Regions from separate parts of the Rhodoferax sp. SPJ21 genome, predicted to be linked through region 2. Evidence: riboswitches for the same ligand, from Rfam matches in the RefSeq annotation. Region 2 holds a riboswitch; the other holds the start of a gene.
The links. Region 2 has a riboswitch for glycine ahead of AC4BBN_RS17275 (D-amino acid dehydrogenase). Riboswitches for the same ligand answer to the same signal wherever they lie in the genome.
Positions count from the first base shown of each region.

Region 1: linked by a shared signal. The riboswitch ahead of gcvT (glycine cleavage system aminomethyltransferase GcvT) and the one ahead of AC4BBN_RS17275 (D-amino acid dehydrogenase) in region 2 are both predicted to bind glycine.

Region 1 is NZ_JBYZMO010000001.1:422,414-429,533, forward strand. Features, by position in the region: gene AC4BBN_RS01845 (EAL domain-containing protein) at 1-2,853, shown strand, start outside; gene AC4BBN_RS01850 (amidohydrolase family protein) at 2,965-4,248, shown strand; gene AC4BBN_RS01855 (HDOD domain-containing protein) at 4,309-5,172, opposite strand; glycine riboswitch at 5,227-5,326, shown strand; glycine riboswitch at 5,333-5,456, shown strand; gene gcvT (glycine cleavage system aminomethyltransferase GcvT) at 5,525-6,646, shown strand; gene gcvH (glycine cleavage system protein GcvH) at 6,672-7,043, shown strand.
Region 2 is NZ_JBYZMO010000003.1:426,444-433,563, forward strand. Features, by position in the region: gene AC4BBN_RS17270 (substrate-binding periplasmic protein) at 61-879, opposite strand; gene AC4BBN_RS17275 (D-amino acid dehydrogenase) at 1,308-2,540, opposite strand; glycine riboswitch at 2,699-2,807, opposite strand; gene AC4BBN_RS17280 (anti-sigma factor) at 2,826-3,539, opposite strand; gene AC4BBN_RS17285 (sigma-70 family RNA polymerase sigma factor) at 3,536-4,129, opposite strand; gene AC4BBN_RS17290 (DUF3455 domain-containing protein) at 4,175-4,729, opposite strand; gene dgcA (N-acetyl-D-Glu racemase DgcA) at 4,958-5,941, opposite strand; gene AC4BBN_RS17300 (N-acetyltransferase DgcN family protein) at 5,938-6,945, opposite strand.

The DNA of each region.
Region 1 (7,120 bases), on a different contig from region 2:
CGTGAACAAAGCCGCTTGCGCCTGCTGCACCAGCACCGTACCAAGAATGGCAAGACCATCGATGTAGAGGTCATCACCAACAGCATCATCTTCAACGGCGCCCCCGCCCGCCTGGTCATGGGCACCGACATCACCCAGCGCCTGCGTGCCGAGCGCGAACTGGCCCAGGTCAGCCGGGCACAGCAGATGCTAAGCACCTGCAACGAAGCACTGATACGCGCCAGCTCCGAAGCAGCGCTGCTGGCGGACATCTGCCGCATCACGGTGGATATCGGCGGCTACCTGGGCGCCTGGGTTGGCTTCGCGCTCGATGATGCAGCCAAGTCGCTGGAGCGCGTGGCCTACGCAGGCACGGTGTCACCAAACACAGAGGTATCCCAAATCTCCTGGGCAGCCGACGACCCACGGGGCAAAGGCCCAGCCGGGCGCACTATCCGCAGCGGCCAAGCCGTCATCATTAGCGACCACGGCGACATCGACCCAGCTCTGGCCCCGAGCCACAGCACCATCCTGGCCAGTGGCATCCGCGGCCTGGTGTGCCTGCCACTGAGGGACCTGCAACGCACCTTCGGCGTGCTGGTTCTGTGCACCAAAGAGGCCCTGCACGTCAGCCAGGAAGAGCTACAGCTGCTGCAGGAACTGGCCAACGACCTGGCGTTTGGCATTGGTAATCTGCGGGCGCAGACCGAGCAGCGCCGGCTGCAAAACGCCGTGCTCACGGTCGCGGCGGCCGTGTCGGCCAGCTCCGGGCTGGAGTTCTTCGTCGAAATGGCGCGCCATATGTGTGAAGCACTGGGCGCGCAAGCTGCCTTTGTGACCCGCCTGCTGCCGGGCGAACCACCACGCGGCCGCACCCTGGCTGCCGTACTGAACGGCCAGCGCCTGGACGACTTTGACTACGCCATCCTGGGTACACCGTGCGAAAACCTGTTCCGCAACAACCACTGGGCGGAGACACACGACGTCACCATCCGCTTCCCACAGGCCCAAGAGCTGGCCCAGATGGGCGCCCAGGCCTATGTGGGCCAGCGGCTGGAAGATGCCCATGGCCAGCCGATTGGACAGATCTTCGTGCTCTACTGCGCGCCGCTCGTGGACTACGCCTTCATACAGTCCACGCTGCAGATCTTTGCCGCTCGGGTGGCAGCCGAAATGCAAAGGCTGAAGGCCGACGCCCAACTCCGCGACCAGGCTGCCCTGCTCGACAAAGCCCAGGACGCGATCGTGCAATACGACCTGGCCGGCAACGTGATCTTCTGGAACCACGGCGCCGAGCGCCTGACCGGCTGGACCGCCGAAGAGGCAATGGGCCAGCCCATGTACAAACGCATCTTCGTTGACCACACCGCATTCGCGCAAGGCATGCACCAGCTGATGCAGACTGGCACTTGGCAAGGCGAGGTGCAGCACCTGCGCAAGGACGGCCGGATGGTGGCCGTGGAATCGCACCGGACTCTGGTGCACGACGAACTAGGCCTGCCCCGCTCGGTACTGTCCATCAACACCGACATCACTCAGCGCAAAGCCGCCGAGCGAGAAATCCAGCAACTGGCCTTCTACGACCAGCTCACCCAGCTGCCCAACCGCCTGCTGCTGATGGACCGGCTGCAGCAGGCATTGACCGGCAGCGCGCGCCACGGCCACTACGGGGCACTGCTGTTCATCGATCTGGACAACTTCAAAACCCTCAACGACACCCTGGGCCACGAAAGCGGCGACCTGCTGCTGCAACAGGTGGCCGCCCGCCTGAGCGGCTGCGTACGCGGGGTCGATACGGTATCGCGCTTCGGCGGCGACGAGTTTGTGGTGATGCTGGAAGACCTGAGCGACAACAGCGCCGAAGCCGCCCTGATCGCCCGCAGCATGGGCGAGAAAATGTTGGCCGCCCTGGCCGTACCCTATGTGCTGGGCGGCGTGGAACACAACACCACCTCCAGCATAGGCGTAGCGCCCTTCGGCCAGGAAAGCCTGGGCACGGGCGAACTCCTCAAGCAGGTCGACCTGGCCATGTACCAGGCCAAGACCGCCGGGCGCAACGCCATCCGCTTCTTCAACCCGAGCATGCAGGCCATCGTCAACGCCCGGGCGCAACTGGAGCTGGAAATGCGCCAGGCCCTGGCGCAACAGGAATACTTGCTGCACTACCAACCCCAGTTCAATGCCGAGGGCCAGATCATCGGCGTGGAAGCCCTGTTGCGCTGGCTGCACCCGCAGCGCGGCCTGATCTCGCCCGCTGAATTCATCCCTGTCGCGGAAGACACCGGCATCATCATCCCGCTGGGCCAATGGGTGCTCCGCAGCGCCTGCCAGCATCTCAAAAGATGGCATGGTCAGGCGCATACCGCGCACATCAGCATGGCCGTCAACGTCAGTGCGCGGCAATTCCACCATCCCGATTTCGTGGAGCAGACCATCCAGACCGTGCTGGCCAGTGGCGTAGATGCCCGCCTGCTCAAGCTGGAGCTCACCGAAAGCCTGCTGGTCAACGACCTGGACCTGACGATTGCCAAGATGACCGCACTGCAGGCCCTGGGCCTGGGCTTTTCGCTGGACGACTTCGGCACCGGCTATTCGTCGCTGTCCTATCTCAAGCGCCTGCCGCTGGGCCAGCTGAAGATCGACCAGTCCTTCGTGCGCGACATTGCCGAAGACGTGAACGACGCATCCATCGTGCGCACCATCATCGCCCTGGGCCAAAGCCTGGGCCTGGCGGTGATTGCCGAGGGGGTCGAAACCACGGCCCAGCGCGACTTCCTGGCGCTGCACGGCTGCGCGGCCTACCAGGGCTATCTGTTCAGCCGCCCGCTTCCTATCCAGGCCTTGGATAAATTATTGGCCTCCAGCGCAGACTAGACCTGCGCCACCAGCTTCTAATTTGATAGCATCCAGCTTGAACTTCCATGCAGTCCACTGCGCCCGCCTTGGCGTGAAAGCTGCATGGCCCGTGTTTTGAAAGGAATGTGCATGCTGGATTTACTCGTCACCCACGCCACCCTGCCCGACGGCCGCAGCGGCATGTCCATCGCGGTACAGGGCGGCAAGATTGTGGAAGTCAGCCCTGGGCTGCAAGCCCCCGCGCACCAGACCGTGGACGCCCAGGGCTTGTTGGTCAGCCCGCCGTTTGTGGACGCGCATTTCCACATGGACGCCACCCTGAGCTACGGCCAACCCCGCGTCAACCAGAGCGGCACGCTGCTGGAGGGCATCGCCCTGTGGGGCGAGCTCAAACCCCACCTCACACAAGAGGCATTGGTGGACCGCGCCATGGCCTACTGCGACTGGGCCGTGGGCCACGGCCTGCTGGCCATCCGCAGCCATGTGGACATCTGCGACCCGCGCCTGCTGGCCGTGGAAGCCCTGCTGGAGGTGAAACGCCGCGTCGCTCCCTACCTGGACCTGCAACTGGTGGCCTTCCCGCAAGACGGTGTGCTGCGCGACCCGAACGGCATGGACAAGCTCAAACGCGCGCTGCAGATGGGCGTGGACGTGGTCGGCGGAATCCCCCACTTCGAGCGCACCATGGCCGATGGCGCATTGAGCGTGAAGCTGCTGTGCGAGCTGGCTGCCGAGCAAGGCAAGCTGGTGGACATGCACTGCGACGAGTCAGACGACCCGCTGTCGCGCCACATCGAAACCCTGACCTTCGAGACCAACCGCCTGGGCCTGCACGGCCGCGTCACCGGCTCGCACCTGACCTCCATGCACAGCATGGACAACTACTACGTGAGCAAGCTGCTGCCGCTGATGGCCGAGGCGCAGATGAACGTCATCAGCAACCCGCTGATCAACATCACCCTGCAAGGCCGGCACGACACCTACCCCAAACGCCGTGGCATGACCCGTGTGCCCGAGATGCTGGCCCAGGGCCTGACCGTAGCCTTCGGCCAGGACTGCGCCATGGACCCTTGGTACAGCCTGGGCAGCGGCGACATGCTGGAAGTCGCCAGCATGGGCCTGCACGTCGCGCAGATGACCAGCCAGGCCGCCATGCGACAGTGCTTCCAGGCCGTCACAGCCAACCCGGCGAAGATTCTGCAATTGGAAGGCTATGGCCTGGAGGCCGGCTGCAACGCCGACTTTGTGCTGCTGCAGGCGCAAGACCCGATCGAGGCGATTCGCCTGCGCGCCACCCGCCTGCAGGTCTACCGCCGGGGCCAGTTGCTGGCCCAAACACCGGCTACCACCGCCCGCCTGCACCTGCCCGGCCGGCCCGGCCAAACCGACTGGATGCTGCGCTCCGAAATTTAAGTCAAACAGGCCGCTGGCGCAGGCATTACCTGCGCCAGAAGCTATTAACTTGATAGCAAACTAGGCCAGGTTCTCAAACACCGGGTGCAGATCGTCCGCCCAGTGCTGCAGCTCTGCCTGGTCGATATGCAGGTGCTCCATACAGGCCGGGCCAAAACGAGCCCATTCGTCCGACTCGCGGGTGCCCTCGTGCAAAGCCACCAGGTGTTCCGCCACCAGGAGCATCGCCACCAGATAACGCACCTCGGCAGGGATGCTGGCAGATGGCAGGATGGTGAAGTCATGGTGCAGCCGCACGGCGGCCGTCACCAGGGGCGGGAGCTTCCAGGTCTTGGCCACCAGCGCGCCCACCACGGCGTGGTCGGTCTTGTGGGCTGCATTCTCGGTCTGGGTAAAGCTGCGGTCTTGCCGGGCCAGGGCCTCGGCCAACGTGCCAGCATAGCCCTTCACGCCCTGCAGCATCACCGGTATGCCCACGTGGCAAAACAGGCCGCAGGTTTGCGCCACCTCCACATCCACACCGTACAAGTGGCGGGCAATGTAGGCCATGGCCAGGGAACGGCGGGTAGAGGTTTCCCAGAAGTGCTCCAGCAAGTCCGCATTGACGCGGATCGCATGCCTGGTAAAAAACCCTGTCAGCACGCCCACGGTCTGCTTCACCCCCAGCATGGCAATCGCCTCGCCCACGGTGCGGGCCGGGCGGGAGCGGGCAAACAAGGGGCTGTTGGAATAACGTATCAGTGCCGCCGCCATGGCCACGTCCTGGCTGGCAATGCGGGCGATCACGGCGGGGTCGGGGTCGCCGCCCCGCACTTCGTCCTGCAGCTCCAGTAAGAGCTGGGGGCATGGCGGTATCACGATGTCCCGCACGGCCCCCTTGGCCTTGGCGGTTTCCAGTTCTCGGTCTATGTCTGCCAGTTGCATCGTGCCCCCTTAATCCACGGAATTATGCCGACGACGGCTTGGGCTTCGGTAGAATCCTGCCCGTCAGGAGAGAGTTTTCAACCGAAAACCGCCGAAGGCGCAGGGCCCCGCTACGTGGGCCTGAACGCTCAGGCAAAAGGACTGACAAACGCTTTTACAAGCGTCTCCCCCTGGAGAGAAGCCCGCCCCGAGCGGGCTCACCGAAGGCGCAACCCGCAGTCGGCCTGCACCACCGCAAGGCCTACCCGGCGAATCGCTCAGGTAAAGCGGACAGCGGGGGCCACACATGATTCTGAGAACGTGTTTACGTTTTTAGGAGTCGTGATTCCAATGTGCCCCCGAAAGAACCGCCATGTCCGACCTGTTGCTGACCCCTCTCAACGCCCTGCATCTGGAGCTAGGCGCCCGCATGGTGCCCTTCGCCGGCTACAGCATGCCGGTGCAATACCCCGCCGGTTTGATGGCCGAGCACCACCACACGCGTAACGCCGCCGGCCTGTTCGACGTATCTCACATGGGCCAGTTACGCCTGGTCGGGCCTGACGCCGCTGCGGCCTTTGAAACCCTGGTGCCGGTGGACGTGATCGACCTGCCCGTGGGCAAGCAGCGCTACGGCCTGCTGCTCAACGAAGACGGAGGCATCATCGACGACCTGATGTTCTTCAAGCGCGAGGCCGACATCTTCGTCATCGTCAACGGCGCCTGCAAAGTGGGCGACATCGCCCACATCCAGGCCCAAATCGGCCAGCGCTGCGAAGTCATCCCCATGCCGGAAATGGCGCTGCTGGCGCTGCAGGGCCCCAAGGCCGTCGACGCACTGTCGCGCCTGGCACCCGGTGTGGAAAAGCTGGTGTTCATGACCGGCGGCAGCTTCGAGGTAGCCGGCATCCCCTGCTTCCTGACCCGCAGCGGCTACACCGGCGAAGACGGCTTTGAAATTTCTGTACACCAAGACCAGGCCGAGGCTTTGGCCCGCGCCCTGCTGGCCCAGCCCGAGGTCCAACCCATAGGCCTGGGCGCACGCAACTCGCTGCGCCTGGAAGCCGGCCTGTGCCTGTATGGCAACGACCTGGACACCAGCACCACCCCCGTCGAAGCCGGCCTGAACTGGGCCTTGCAAAAAGTGCGTCGCGCGGGTGGTGCGCGTGAAGGCGGCTTCCCAGGCGCTAGCAAAATACTAGCGCAGCTCGCAGGTACTCCGGGCGCCACAGCCAAGAAACGTGTAGGCCTTGTCGCCCTGGAACGCATTCCGGTGCGCGAACACACCGCCTTGCAGGACACCGCCGGCAACGCGATTGGCGAAGTCACCAGCGGCCTGCTCGGCCCCACGGTGGACAAGCCGATTGCGATGGCCTATGTAGCGCCCGAATTTGCCGCCATCGGCACCCGTATCCACGCCATCGTGCGAGGCAAAATCGTGCCGATGGAAGTCGTCACCATGCCTTTCACACCCAACCGCTATTTCCGCGGTTAATTCAACCATTGACAGGAGCACCCCCATGAGCATCAAGTACACCGAAGACCACGAATGGCTGAACATCGAGGGCGACACCGCCACCGTCGGCATCACGCACCACGCGCAAGACGCATTGGGTGACGTAGTGTTCGTCGACCTGCCCGCCGTCGGCACCAGCTTCGCGCAAAAAGACGTGGCCGGCGTGGTCGAGTCCGTGAAGGCCGCTGCCGATGTGTACATGCCCGTCTCTGGCGAGATCACCGAGGTCAACGAAGCCCTGCGCGCCGACCCCGCCCTGGCCAACACCGACCCACTCGGCGCCGGCTGGTTCTTCAAGGTCAAGCTGTCGGACGCATCCCAAGTCGCCGCCCTGCTGGACGAAACCGCCTACAACGCCTTTAGTCAAAACGCCTAACCCCCGCCGTTCGCCCTGAGCCTGTCGAAGGGCTGCTAGCCATACCCGCCAGGCCCAGGACGAACGCGCAAAGTACG
Region 2 (7,120 bases):
TCCGGGAGGTAGCTGTATATGCAGGCTACTAACACCTGCTACGTCCCATCGCTGTGGGCTTTATTTCGTGCGCCATAGCTGGATGTTGGAATCGATCATTTTCTTCATCACGTTCTGGCGTGCCAGCTTGTACATGGCCTTGGCCAATGCAGCACGCAATTCACTGCTGTTGCAGGGAGACTTGTGCGAAAGCGTCAGGTAGAGGCTCTCGTTACTGATGGACGCAGCCATAGGCAGCAACCCATCGATGCCCAGCTTGGCAATGTAGGCCAAAGCCGGCGATTCCTCGTAAACCAAATAGTCCACCCGACCTAACTGCAACATCTTGAGCGCCTGCTCCAGGCTCGGTACGGTAGCTATCTTCAACGAAGTTTTGGCAAAGCGGTCGAAATCCTCGCCAAAACTATTATTGATAACGGTCACGCCGGACAGGCCCTGCAAGTCTGCCCAGCGCTGGTATTTGATCGGGGCAGACTGGCGGCCCCACACCAAAGAACGCGTCTCGCGGAACGATGGATAGACGTAGTCCATATAGTCCAGGCGGTCCACGGTAAAGAAAGCACCGGCAACCAGATCAACACGCCCCAGCTTGGCCTCCTCCTGCACTCGGGCCCAGGAGCCGGCATAACGTACCTCAATCGGGATACCGATCTCCTTGGCCACCATTTGCACCAAATCAGCATTGGCGCCCATCAAACGGTTGTTGTCAGCGGGGTCACGCCACAAATACGGGGGGTACTCGGGGTTGCCCGTAGCAACCAGCTGTTTGCATGTTTCAGCCGCCCAAGCAAACGAGGCCAACGACGCCAGAACGAGCAGCAAGAATGCCGGACGCACGCACCGAGGCCATGTCACTTTGGATGGAAAGCGGTTGAACATGAACGCCCTTTGAACCCGTAAGCTGTGAAAGAGTCTACTATCGAGGAAAGCAATTACAGAAATATGCCTAGACAAGATGGCGATACTACACGTTACAAGTATGAGCCTCTCGTGAGCCTCAAAATTTAACCGAAGCTGCGCCAATAAAGTGGGTTGCATGCCGGCCATAGGCATGCCCCCAGCCTGCGATACATGAAGGTGGGCCCCCTGGGAAATGTGCGACCAGGCTCGGTGCGCGGCGCCTACTCCACATTTTTTATAGCTCTGCTGGGCTGCCTATTTGACCCAAGCCTGGGCCATTTACGAAGTCAAACTACTCCGTCTTGCCCGGAGCGACGGGCAACAACAACACGCACAGATCCTACCTGGGCGTGGCCAATAAAAGCAGCCTGCTGCGCACCTATGAGCGCCCGCGCGGATAGCCAGGACTAGGCGTAGCTGGAGGCAACGATGGCCCCCACCATATCGGCCGTCACGGCCGAAAGAGTCAGGCCCAGGTGCCCGTGCCCTGTGTTGTAAAACACGCCAGGTCGCTTGCCCTGTCCCACGCGCGGCAGCATGTTGGGCATCATGGGGCGCAGCCCGGCCCAGGGCACCACGCTTTCGGTACGCACACCCGGAAAGCACTGCTGTACCCACTCCACCAAAGGACGGATACGGTCGGCCCGAATGTCGCGGTTATAGCCGTTGAACTCTGCCGTGCCGGCCACACGGAAGCGGTCAAGCCCCAAGCGGCTGGTGACCAATTTGGTGCCGTCGTCCAGCAGGCTCACCATCGGTGCAGATGCCTGGCTCTGGGCGTCCTGCAAATTCACCGTAATGGAATAGCCTTTAACGGGATAGATATTGACGCGGTCACCCAACTGCGCCGCCAGGTCCCGGCTGGCAGTACCGGCGCAAACCACCACACCGTCAAACACATGGGCCTGGCGCTGGTCACCATCGTTCGCCGTGACCGTCACTTGCTTGCCGTCACTGTGCACGGCGTCTATGTGCTGGCCATAACGGGTTTGTACGCCCAGGCGCTCGGCCGCCAAAGCCATGCCGGTGCTGAACTTATGGATGTCGCCCGTGGTGTCGCTTTCGGTGAAATAGCCGCCGTAGTAGTTGCCGGCCAGGGTGGGTTCAATGGCGCGCATCTCTTGCGGCGTGACAGCGCGGCGATCCAGCCCACCCTGGGCCAGCAATTTGGACACCTTGCCCGCCTGGTCGAAACCGGCTTTATCGCGATAAATATGCAGGATGCCTTCGCGCTTGTGGTCGAAGTCCAGGCCTTCTGCGTCGGCCCAGGCATTCAGATGCTCGCGCGCGGCAATCGCCAGGCGGGTGGTCTCTACCGTGTTCTTCTCGTAGTGCGGTATGGCCGCAATGAACTCGGCAAACCAGGCCAGCTTGTGCCAGCTGGGCTTGGGGTTGACCAGCAAAGGTGCGTCGCTCTTGAGCATCCACTTCAGCCCCTTCAGCACGGTAGACCAGTGGTTCCACACTTCGGCGTTCGAAACCGAAAACTGCCCGCCATTGGCAAACGATGTTTCCATGGCCGCATAGCGGTGCTTTTCGAACAAGGTGACGGCAAAACCGCGTTTTGCCAAAGCGTAGGCCGTGGTGACGCCCGTGATACCGCCGCCGATAACGGCAAAATGACCAGCAAACTTTTTCATGATGAGAGTTCCAAAACGTCAAAGTGGGGATAGCAACAAGCATGCGCAGCTATCGCCCCTCTGTTTTGGACCTGAGAGATTCACGGCCGGCATATAGCCAGGCCGCTTGCTCCTGCGGTGAACCGGATGACGAAACCCGGTTGCTCTTCAGATGTGTGTGACAGGTACCGGTCCTTTTGCCTGAAAGTTTCCGGGGCGGTTGCTCCTTCGGCGCTAAGAGCCAGCTTGTTGTGCAACAAGGGCCTCAGACTCTCCCGGTACCTGCGCTCATTATCGCACGCGTCCTCACAACACCTTGACCGCCCGGCCTATGAACTGGATGGGCCCAGTCGGCCGGTTGATCGGCGAGCCGGCTGCGGGCTCTAGCGTCAGCTCAAACAGTTGGTTGGGCTGCAGCGGCGGCAGCTTGTCCAGCGGAATCTGCAGGGTTTGGCCCGGTTTGACCAGGCCCAGAGACACCGGTCCACTCCAATTCTCGCCTTTGGTCCAGAACTGTAAGGACCTATCCTGAGGCACCGTGGCCTGCCCTAGTGGGATCAGGCTCAGCCGCTGCGGATTGCTCGCCTGGATCACCCAGCCAGGCGCCTTGTCCTGTGGCGCCACCAGCACCACCACGTACTGCGGGCTGGCCGGCTGCATGTCCTGGCGCGTCACCAGCACCGAAGCCATGATGGCCGCAGCGGCAAAACCAGCGCCGGCCAGGCCGCGCCACAGGTCCAGGCTGTTCCACCAACCGGCCTTGGCCGCAGGCACCGGCCGCCGACGTGGCGCCATGGCGTGGTCCACACTGTTTTCGATGCGTTGCCATAGCTGGGATGACGGCTCGACCGGCTCGGCCAGGGCAGTCAGGGGCAGCAGGCGCGCCTCCCAGCCCTGCACCGCAGCGCGCAAATCGGCATCGTGGGCCAGGCGCTGCTCCACCTCGCGACGGCGCACGGCCGATAAGGTGCCGAGCACGTATTCGGCGGCCAGGTCTTGCGTTTCTTGCGGCGCGCTCATGCCATGCACTCCTTCAGGCTGCCCATGCCGCGCTTGATCCAGGCCTTGACGGTGCCCAGCGGCGTGCGCGTGCGTTCGGCGATTTCGCCATGCGAGCAGCCGTCCACATAGGCATACAGAATGCAATTGCGCCGCGCCGGCTCCAGCCGGGCCAGGCAGTCGTTCAGCTTGCCCAGGCTCATATTCAGCTCGAAGGCATCGGCCACCTCGGCGTGGGCGGCGATGGAATGTTCGGCGTCCAGCGCCTCGGCGGTTTCCTCGTCGACCGACACCTCGCGGCCCTGGCTGCGCACCGCATTCAGCGCCTGGTGCCGCAACACGCTGTAGATCCAGCCGCGGCCAGCCCCCCGCTGGGGGTCGAAGCTGGCGGCCTGGGTCCAGATCTTCATGAAAGCGTCGTGCACCACGTCCTCCGCCTGCTGGCGTTGCCGCACGATGCGCAGCGCCACCCCCAGCAGATGGCGGCTCTCCTGGCGGTAAATGTCCTGCAGCGCCTGGCGGTCGCCGCTGGCGCAGGCCTGCAGGGCACGTTCGTAGTCGAATTCATCGGTAGCAGTCGTCACAGGGCGGCCATCTGCTGGGTCATGCATAGAGCCCCATGTTAGCCGCCGCGCGGGCTACCGCTGCTGCAGGGCTTAGACGGCCTTCCAGAAGATGTAGTCGGCCTGGTACTTGACGATTTCTTTGGCGCCCTTGTTGGCCGGGCTGCAAGCGCTGGCCGGTGCCACGCCGCCCTTGGTCGCCACGCGCTGGATGTGGGTTACGCCGGCCATCGCGCCCATGCCCATGGCGGGGTTGGCCTTGACCAGTTGGTAAGGGATGTTGCCGGCGCCGGCTGGTGCAACGGCCAGCTGGGTGGCCGTCAGCTTGGAGCCGTCCAGGGATTCCCAGGTGGCCGGTGGGCCGTAGTACTTGCCGACCTGTTTGCCGCTGCGGTCGTTCAGCGCGGCGTTCGGGCCTACGAACACCCACTCGGTCATGCCAGGGGCGTTCGCCTTGTCGCGGCATTCGTAGGTGATCTCACCCACGCCTACGGTTTCCATGGCTACTTTGTTGCCCATGGGCACTTTGACGGCTTCGGGCAGGCTGTCCTGGCTGAACATGGGCTGCATGGGTTTCATGGAACCGCAGGCACTCAGCACCACGGCAGCGGAAACAACAGCAAGCAAAGAGAGAGGTTTGATCGACATGGAAGTGCTCCAAAAATGAGTTAAGCGGATAAGGACAACAGGCAGCTTTTTTGGGCTGCTGTAGGTACTACCCACCAGACGCAGTTTTGGATGCACTCCAGCGCAAATATTTTTACGCCGGAACAGAAAATCCACAAAAATAGCTATCGATTCAATAGCTACCAGCGCATATTAAATAAGCGCTAGCGGCCCATTTCATTCAAGGTTTTCACCCTCATTTCGATAGCATTACCCCCACAGTGCCGGCGACGGCGGCTGGATCACGCCCCGGTCGTACTGCAGCGGCAGCGCCCGGTCCTGCTGCTGCAGCAAGGGGCCGTCCAGGTCTACATAGGTGCAGCTCTGCGCCAGCAGAAACGCCGGCGCCATCGCCAGTGAGGTACCGCACATATTGCCGACCATTAGCCCCAGGCCGAGCCGCCGGGCCTCGGCAGCCAGGGCCAGCGCCTCGGTAAGTCCACCGCATTTGTCCAGCTTGATGTTGACGAACTGGTAGCGGCCCACCAGGGCGCCCACCGAAGCCCGGTCGGTACAGGATTCGTCGGCGGCCAGCGGAATCAGCGGCTGCAGGCCGTCCAGCGCGGCGTCCTGGCCGCGGGCCAGCGGCTGCTCGACCAGCTCGACGCGGGCGGCGGCCAGTGCAGGTAGCAGCTCGCGCAACAGCGCGGGCGACCAGCCCTGGTTCGCATCGACCACCAGGCGCGCGCCTGGGTGCTCCTCGCGCACCCAGCGCACCACGTCCAGATGGCGCTGCGCATCCACCTTGAGCTTGAGCAAAGGGAAGTGGCGGGCCGCGCGGGCCTTGCGCCGCGTCGTGGCTTCGTCGCCCAAGCCGATGGTGAAGGCGGTGGTTACCGGCTGCAATGCCGGCAGGCCAGCCGCCTGCCACACCGGCACGCCGCTTTGCTTGGCGCGCAGGTCCCACAGCGCGCAGTCCAGCGCATTGCGCGCGCCGCCGGCCGGCAGCCACTCCAGCAGCTCGGCGCCGCTCAGTCCGTCGTGCAGGCGCGGCAGCAGCGCGGCGATCTGCGCGGCCATGCTGGCCGGGGTCTCGCCGTCGTAATCGACCCCGGCGGCTTCTGCCTGGCCGCTATGGCCGGCGGCATCGGTCAGGGTCAGCAGCAGCACCGCCTGGTCGGTGATGACTTCGCGGGCGATCTCGAAGGGCTCGTGCAAAGCCCAGCTCTCGATGCGGGTCTGGCCGCGGATCATGCTTGCAGCAAGGCTTTGGCAATCGCGTCCACGCCGCCGCGCATCGGGTCGACCACCGGCAACCGCAATGCACTGCGCAATCGGCTGGCGTAGGCATCCCACTCGGCATCCGACAGGCTGGACGAGTTGATGCTGATGCCGACGCAGCGCACCGCCGGGTTGGTCAGGCGGCCGGCTTCGACATAGCGGTCGATAGCGACCTGCAAGTCGGGAATCGGGAAGCCCGGATAGCCCTCTATGGTTTGGCGCGCCGGGTCGTGGCACAGCACCAGCGCATCGGGCTGCGAGCCATGCAGCAGGCCCAGGGTCACGCCCGCGTAGGCGGGGTGGAACAAGGCGCCCTGCCCTTCGATCACGTCCCAGTGGCCGGGCCCGTTATCGGGCGACAGCTGCTCGGCCGCGCCGGCCACGAAGTCGGAGATCACCGCGTCGATGGCCACGCCCTCGCCGGCGATCATCACCCCGGTCTGGCCGGTAGCGCGGAAGGTGGCAGCCGCGCCCTGCTTTTGCAGCGCCTGGGCCAGGGCCAGGGCGGTGTATTTCTTGCCCAGTGCGCAGTCGGTGCCGACGGTCAGCACGCGTTGGCCGCTGCGCTTGCGGCCGGTGCCGGCGGGGAATGTCTGGTCGGAATGCCGCACATCGATGAGCCGCGCGCCGCTGCGCTGCGCCGCCTGCACCAGGCGCGGGAACGCGCTGAGCCGCGAATGCTGGCCGCTGACGATGTCCAGGCCCGCGTCCAGCGCGGCCTCCAGCTCGGCCAGCCAGTGTTCGGGCAGCATACCGCCGACGGCGGCCACACCGACCACCAGCGAACCCGCGCCCTGCTGCGCGGCCTGTTGCGGCGACAAACGGGTCAGGCCCAGGCTGACCGTAGCGGCCGGCAGGCTCCATTCGCCGAGCACGGCATCGGCACACCAGTCGCGCAGGCCATAGGCGGTTTTGGCGTCGGACTTCAGCGTGACATCGCCCAGAAACAACAGATAAGGTTTACGTAGTTGGTGCATTTTTCTCAAGGGTTCAAACGGCCTGTCATCGCACAGCCGGTCGCGCGCCAAAGGCTTTGGCGAGGGCAAGCGTAAGCGCTATCCAGACCCACAACATGACCTTCCGCACCCGGCTACACCCAGCGGGATAGGCCGCCATTCGCCCGTACTGTGCGCCGCCAAACCGCTCTATCCC